Regions from separate parts of the Streptomyces sp. NPDC030838 genome, predicted to be linked through region 1. Evidence: riboswitches for the same ligand, from Rfam matches in the RefSeq annotation. Region 1 holds a riboswitch; the other holds the start of a gene.
What was found. Region 1 has a riboswitch for cobalamin ahead of ACZ42A_RS33950 (cobalamin biosynthesis protein). Riboswitches for the same ligand answer to the same signal wherever they lie in the genome.
Positions count from the first base shown of each region.

Region 2: it holds a riboswitch for cobalamin, as region 1 does, so the genes downstream of both, ACZ42A_RS05695 (energy-coupling factor ABC transporter permease) here and ACZ42A_RS33950 (cobalamin biosynthesis protein) in region 1, are expected to answer to the same signal.

Region 1 is NZ_JBVIED010000017.1:165,860-169,533, reverse strand. It holds gene ACZ42A_RS33955 (nSTAND1 domain-containing NTPase) at 1-1,529, opposite strand, end outside; cobalamin riboswitch at 1,708-1,850, shown strand; gene ACZ42A_RS33950 (cobalamin biosynthesis protein) at 1,953-2,894, shown strand; gene ACZ42A_RS33945 (cobyric acid synthase) at 2,891-3,674, shown strand, end outside.
Region 2 is NZ_JBVIED010000001.1:1,255,456-1,259,129, forward strand. It holds gene ACZ42A_RS05680 (alpha/beta fold hydrolase) at 1-108, opposite strand, end outside; partial or broken gene ACZ42A_RS05685 (alpha/beta fold hydrolase) at 101-640, opposite strand; gene ACZ42A_RS05690 (LacI family DNA-binding transcriptional regulator) at 775-1,890, shown strand; cobalamin riboswitch at 2,015-2,199, shown strand; gene ACZ42A_RS05695 (energy-coupling factor ABC transporter permease) at 2,231-2,938, shown strand; gene ACZ42A_RS05700 (energy-coupling factor ABC transporter substrate-binding protein) at 2,938-3,309, shown strand; gene cbiQ (cobalt ECF transporter T component CbiQ) at 3,316-3,674, shown strand, end outside.

The DNA of each region.
Region 1 (3,674 bases):
GGGAGGTGGCCCGGCTCGTCCTCGGCGTCGTCGACGATGCGTTCGGCGAGGCCGGTTTCCAGAGTCAGGCCGGGGACGCGGGCCGCCGGGCCCTCGATGGCACGCAGCAGGCCCGATCGGCCGAGCGGCGCGACGACTTGGGCGCAGTCGCTGAGGACGCGAGCGGTGGCGGGGTCGGCCAGGTCGTCCAGGCAGGCGGAGCGCAGGGTGGCGAGGACGCGCAGCCGTCGCCCTTCCGCCGGGACCGAGACCATGCCGGCCATCAGGGCCAGCAGGGCCCGGGCGGTGGCGGGGTCGGCCGCGACCGTCTCCTCCAGCTGGTTGAGGAAGAAGACATGGCCCTGCGGGCCGCAGTGGTCGAGCAGGCGGCGGCCGAGTTCGGCGGGGGTCGGGCCGTCGGCGGAGTCCAGCAGGTCGGCCAACGCCAGCGCCACGCGTTCGTGTTCCACGGTGGTCAGTGCAGGGTGGCGAGCGGGTTCGGCCCCCCGGGGCGCGGGCACGGCGGCGGGGCCGGAATCAGCGCCGGGATCGAGCGACGACGCCGAGGTGGCGGCGGAATCAGCCTCGGGCGCCGACGCCGAGGCGGCCCCGGCATCAACCCCCGCCCCCAGCACCCCCACCACCGCCCTCGCCACCGTCAGCGACGCCCGCGTCCCGGGCAACGGACGGATCTCGGACACGGTGAACCCCTCGGCCCGCAGGCGCGGCAGCACCCCCGCCCGGACCAGCGACGTCTTGCCACTGCCCGACGGCCCCACCACCGGTACCACCAGGTGCCGTTCGACCGCGTCCAGGAGGCGGTGAGTCTCCTCCTCGCGGCCGAAGAAGTACTCGGCGTCCTCCTCGCGGAAGGCGTCGAGGCCTCGGTAGGGGCAGCGGCGCAGGCCTGGCCGGAGGTCCAGCAACGTGGCCGCCGGGATGAGATACGACGTCACCGCCGAGGCGCCGCGGTCGGTGGCGACGGTCATGCCGATGACCGCGCCCACCTCCTCGTCCCAGACCGGCGCTCCGCTGCAGCCGGGGCCGATGCGGTGGCCGGTGCTGCCGTCCGTCTCCATCGAGATCCAGCCCTGGCCCACCGCGCCGAGCAGCCGTCCGCCGATCCAGGCGCCGTGCTCGGCGGTGGCGGGGAAGCCGAGGATGCGGAAGCGGTGGTGCCAGACGTCGCCGGTGCCGGCGAGCGGGACCGCTCCGGCGGGTGCGCCTTCCGGCAGCCGCAGCAGGGCGATGTCCCCGCTGCCGTCCCCCGCCACCGGCCGCCAGGCCGTCACCGACGCCTCGTAGGTGACCGTGCCGGGCAGGAGCGGGAATTCCACGGTCACCGGTGACGTGGGCGGCGTCGGCGAACCAGCGTCCGTGCGCAGCGCGTCCGCGACGACATGCGCGCAGGTGGCCACCGTCCCGGGCGCCAGCAGGAACCCGGTCCCGACGCGGCGCCCATCGCCGCCGCACACCCGTACCACCGCCGCGCCGAGGCCCTCCGGGGAACGCGCCGCCGCCCCCGGTACGCCCGCTTCATCAATGCTCATACGTTTTCGCCGAGTTCCCCACACCTCGTAGCACTTCGCACGACGTATTGGAGGCGCCCCCCGCCTCCCCCGCAACCGGCTTCACGGAAGGCCACCCGCACGGGGAGGAGCGCGGGCCGGTGCCGGGCATGTGGGGTTCTGCACACTCCCCCCTCGCAGGTCAACGGCAAGTTGACGGCCGTTCCGACCGCGTGGTGGACTGCCGGAGCCATGTACGGCGGCAGGAGAGGAAGCCCGGTGTGAATCCGGCGCGGTCCCGCCACTGTGACCGGGGAAGGACAACCCCCGGGAGCCAGGAACTCTCACCGCCGGTCTCGTCGAACCAGGGCGCGGACACCCTGAGTGAGGACATAACGCGATGCTCGGCTGCCGATCGAGGAACTCCAGAAGGCTCCCCCCCGTCCCCACGGTCGGCTGAGTCCCATGCGTGCCGATCGCGTCTTCGCGTACGGCGCCGCCGCCGGTCTCCTCGGTGATCTGCTCCTCGGCGATCCGCGCCGCGGGCATCCGGTCGCCGCGTTCGGGCAGGCCGCGGCCGCCGTCGAACGTGTCCTGTACCGCGACCACCGGGGGCGGGGCGTCCTGCACGCCGTGGTGTGCGCCGGTGGCGCCATCACCCTGGGGGCCGTGGCCTCGCGGGTCGTACGGTCCTCCCCCGCCGCCTCCGTCACGCTGACCGGCGCCGCCACCTGGGCCGTCGTCGGCGGCACCTCGCTCGCGCGCGAGGCCACCGCCATCGGGCGGGCGCTGGAGGCGGGCGACATCGAGGCCGCCCGGGAGCGGCTGCCCCATCTGTGCGGGCGGGATCCGCAGGCGCTGGACGCCGACGGGATCGCCCGGGCCGTCGTCGAGTCCGTCGCCGAGAACACCTCCGACGCCGTCGTGGGCGCGCTCGTGTGGGGGGCCGTGGGGGGCGTGCCCGGCCTGCTCGGGTTCCGGGCCGTCAACACCCTCGACGCCATGGTCGGGCACAAGTCGCCCCGGTATCGGCGTTACGGGTGGGCGTCCGCCCGGCTCGACGACCTCGCCGGGTGGCCGGGGGCGCGGCTGACCGCCGTACTCGCCGCGCTCGCCGGTGACGATCCGCGCGGGGCCGTGCATGCCTGGCGGGCCGACGCCGCCAGGCATCCGAGCCCCAACGCCGGGCCCGTGGAGGCCTCGTTCGCGGGGGCGCTCGGGGTGCGGCTGGGCGGGACGCTGTCGTACGGGGGGCGCGTGGAGCACCGGCCCGTGCTGAACCAGGCGGGGCGCGCCGTCCACGTCAACGACATCCGACGGGCCGTACGGCTCTCCCGGCGCGTGAGCTGGCTCGCGCTCGGCGTGTGCGCGGGCGCACGCCTCATCAGGAAGGGGCGTAAGCGATGAACGGTGGTCTGCTCGTCGCCGGTACCACCTCCGACGCCGGCAAGAGCGTCGTCACCGCCGGGATCTGCCGGTGGCTGGTGCGACAGGGCGTCAAAGTCGCGCCGTTCAAGGCGCAGAACATGTCCCTCAACTCCTTTGTCACGCGCGAGGGTGCCGAGATCGGGCGGGCGCAGGCCATGCAGGCGCAGGCCTGCCGGGTCGAGCCGACCGCGCTGATGAACCCCGTGCTGCTCAAGCCGGGCGGCGAGCAGAGCAGCCAGGTCGTGCTGCTCGGCAAGCCGGTGGGCGAGCTGAGCGCGCGCGGGTATCACGGCGGGCGGCAGCAGAAGCTGCTCGGCACCGTGCTGGACTGTCTCGCCGAACTGCGGGGCACGTATGACGCGGTGATCTGTGAGGGGGCCGGTTCGCCCGCCGAGATCAATCTGCGGCGGACCGACATCGTCAACATGGGCATCGCGCGCAATGCCGGGCTGCCCGTGCTCGTCGTCGGCGACATCGACCGCGGCGGCGTCTTCGCGTCCTTCTTCGGGACGGTCGCCCTGCTGTCGCCGGAGGACCAGGAGCTGGTCGCCGGCTTCCTGGTCAACAAGTTCCGCGGTGACGTCTCCCTGCTGGCGCCCGGCCTCGACATGCTGAACGGGCTCACGGGGCGGCGGACGTACGGCGTGCTGCCGTTCCGGCACGGGCTCGGCATCGACGAGGAGGACGGCCTGCGGGTCTCCCTGCGCGGGACCGTGCGGGAGTCGAACGTCGCCCCGCCCGTCGGCGAGGACGTGCTGC
Region 2 (3,674 bases), on a different contig from region 1:
CGCGGCGGCCTCGGCCGACGTCCACACGGTGAGCGCGGGCTGAGGCCGGCGCCGTAGACACGCCTCGCTGTGCGGGCGTACGCCGACCGCGCCGGGGTCGGTGTACATGCCGTGCGACGACGTGGTCGGGCGTGCCGAGCATGGTGCGCAGGTGGGCCGTGCGCAGGCCGGGCGGGGCGGTGGCCGAGAAGGCCCCGGCGACGAACTCGGCGGCGGCGCGCGCTCCGCGTTCCCGGTACGCGGCGAGCCGGGCCGGGATCGCCTCCACCTCGGCACCGTGCGCCCCGTGCGCCGGGTCCAGCGCGACGACGGACCGTACGGCGTCGGGGTGGCGTACGGCGAGCAGGTTGACCACCTGCCCGCCCATCGAGTGCCCGACCGCGACCACGGGCCCGGTTCCGAGGCGGCGGAGCAGCGCGGCCAGGTCCTCGGCCATCTCCGCCGGGGTGTTCCCGTGCTCCGGCACCTCGGAGCGCCCGTGGCCGCGCAGGTCGGGAACGACCACCCGCAGGTCCCGGCCGGCCAGCGCCTCGGCGTGCGCCGACCACTCGCGGCCGTCGCCGCCCCAGCCGTGTACCAGGAGCACCGGCGGGGCGTCGGCCGGGCCGAGGGTCGTGTGGAAGAGACGGGCACGGGGCACGGACGGTCCCTCGGTAGGTGACTGGCGGCTGGCGGCTGGCGGCTGGCGGCTGGCGGCTGGCGGAGTAACCGTTTCCCGCAAAGCCGTGGCCTACGCCTGGCACTCGCGACAACCCCGTGCAGTACCGTCGAGCCGTGACGGAGAACGGACAGGACACCCGGCGGACCAGCCCGGCAGGCCCGCGGGGCGGGCGGAAACGGGCCGGGTCCCGCGGGGGCGGCCCCAGCACGATCCGCGACGTCGCGCGCGAGGCGGGCGTGTCGGTGGCAACCGTTTCCCGCACGCTGGCCGGGAACTATCCGGTGTCCGAGGCGACGCGCGCCCGGGTGATGGCCGCGGTGGAGTCCCTGCGCTACGTGGTGAACGTGCACGCCAAGGCGCTGTCCGGCGGCGTCGCCGGGCCGATCGCGCTGGTCATCCAGGACATCACCGGTCCCTCGCTCGCCCATGTCGCGGCGGGCGTGGAGCAGGAGGCGACCGCGCGCGGCCGGCTCAGCCTGGTGTGCGCGACGCACGGTGACGTGTCCCGCGAGGACGATCTCGTGCAGCTGATGCGCGAGCAGCACGCGGCGGCGGTCGTGCTGGTCGGCGGTGCCGTGACGGACGACGCCTACCACCGGCGGATGGCCGGGTACGCCACCGCGCTGGACGCCGCCGGGTCCCGGCTGGTGCTGGTCGGACGCCCGCCGCTGCCCGCCGGGGTGCCGGCCACGGTCGTGGAGTACGACAACCGGGGCGGGGCCTTCCAGGCCGCCTCGCATCTGCTGGCCGCCGGGCACCGGCGGATCCTCTTCCTCGGCGGGGAGCGCGGGCACAGCACGGCCCGGCAGCGGGCGGCCGGTTTCCGGGACGCGCTGCGCGCGCACGGTGTGCCGTACGAGGAGGAGTCCGACGTCCCCGGCACGTACACCCGCACGTCCGGATATCTGCGCACCCGGGACGCGTTGCGCGCCGGGCGGGACTTCACCGCCGTCCTCGCCGGCACCGACATGGTGGCGCTGGGCGCGCTGGCCGCGCTGCGCGAGGCCGGTCTGGACGTGCCGGGGGACGTGTCGGTGGTGGGCTTCGACGACGTGCCCTTCGCCGCCGATCTGACCCCGGCGCTGACCACCGTGCGGGTGCCGTACGAGGAGCTGGGCCGTACCGCGGTCCGGTTGGCCCTGGACCGGGAGGAGCGGCTTCCGGGGGACGACCATGTGGTGTTGAGCACGCAGTTCGTGGTCCGGCGGTCGGTGGCGCCGCCGCGGTGACGGGTGGACGCCCCAGTCCCTTCGGGGCGATTGGCCGTCGGGTCCCACGAGGGGCGTGCGCCGGTGACCGGGCGGTGCCGCCGGGCGCCCCCTGGGTGCGCTTGTCACCACCCCGAGCCGGGCATTACTGTCACCACGCCTTGGTGAACGGGAAATCCGGTGTGATGCCGGTGCGGCCCTCGCCACTGTGATCGGGAAGTCCGGCTCCGGCCCTCACGGGCAGCCACTGGGTCCTTCGGGACCCGGGAAGGCGGAGTTCGGGCGGTGGTACCCGTCAGCCAGGAGACCGGCCAAGGCGCGTCAACCATCCACGAGGTGCTGGAGAGGGTCTGTTCGAGCCATGCACATTGCCGAGGGTTTTCTGCCTCCGGCGCACGCGGTCGCCTGGGGCGTCGCGTCCGCGCCCTTCGTCGTCCACGGCGTCCGATCCCTGACCCGTGAGGTCCGTGAGCATCCCGAGAGCACGCTGCTGCTCGGCGCCTCCGGAGCCTTCACCTTCGTCCTGTCCGCGCTCAAACTGCCCTCGGTCACCGGCAGCTGCTCGCACCCCACCGGCACCGGTCTGGGCGCGATCCTGTTCCGGCCGCCCGCCATGGCGGTGCTCGGCACCATCACGCTGCTCTTCCAGGCGCTGCTGCTCGCCCACGGCGGGCTGACCACGCTCGGCGCCAACGTCTTCTCGATGGCGATCGTCGGGCCGTGGGCCGGATACGCCGTGTACAAGCTGCTGCGGCGGTACGAGGTGCCGCTCATGGTCGCGGTGTTCTTCGGCGCGTTCGTCGCCGACCTGTCCACCTACTGCGTCACCAGCGTCCAGCTGGCGCTCGCCTTCCCCGACCCGGGCAGCGGATTCCTGGGCGCGCTCGGCAAGTTCGGCTCCATCTTCGCCATCACCCAGATCCCGCTCGCGGTGAGCGAGGGCCTGCTGACGGTACTGGTCATGCGGCTGCTGGTGCAGTCGAGCAAGGGCGAACTGACCCGGCTGGGCGTGCTGGTGGCCGGCAAGCGGGCCGAGACGAAGCCGGCCGGGACCGAGGCGGTGGCGTGATGAGCCGGAACACGAAGATCAACGTTCTGCTGCTGCTCGTCGTGGTCGCGCTCGCCGTACTGCCGCTGGCACTCGGCCTCGGCGACGACGAGAAGGAGCCGTTCACGGGCGCCGACGCCCAGGCGGAGACGGCGATCACCGAGATCGACCCGGACTACGAGCCGTGGTTCTCGCCGCTGTACGAGCCGCCGTCCGGGGAGATCGAGTCGGCGCTGTTCGCCGTCCAGGCGGCGATCGGCGCGGGTGTCCTGGCCTACTACTTCGGTCTGCGGCGCGGCCGGCGGCAGGGCGAACAGCGCGCCCTGGCCCGGCGGGAGACCCTGGCGCCGCAGGACGCCGCCGCGGGCGCCGAGCGCGAGTCCGGGGTCTGAGCGCGCGTGCTGCCGATCGACGCGGCGGCGCACGGCAGCCGCTGGCGCCGCCGTCACCCGGTGGACAAGGCCGTGCTCGGACTCGGCCTGACGGTGCTCGCGATCTCCCTGCCGCCCTGGCCGGGCGCGGCCCTGGTGCTGTCCGCCGCGCTGGTCGTGCTGCTCGGCCCGGCGGGTGTGCCCGGGCGCCGGCTGTGGCGGGCGTACCGGGTGCCGCTCGGGTTCTGCGTGACCGGCGCGGCCACGCTGCTGGTCCAGGTGGGCGGACCCGGGGGATTCCTCGCACTCGCCCCCGGCGGCCCGGTGCGGGCCGGGGAGCTGCTGCTGCGTACCTCGGCCGCCTCGCTCGGGGTGCTGCTGTTCGC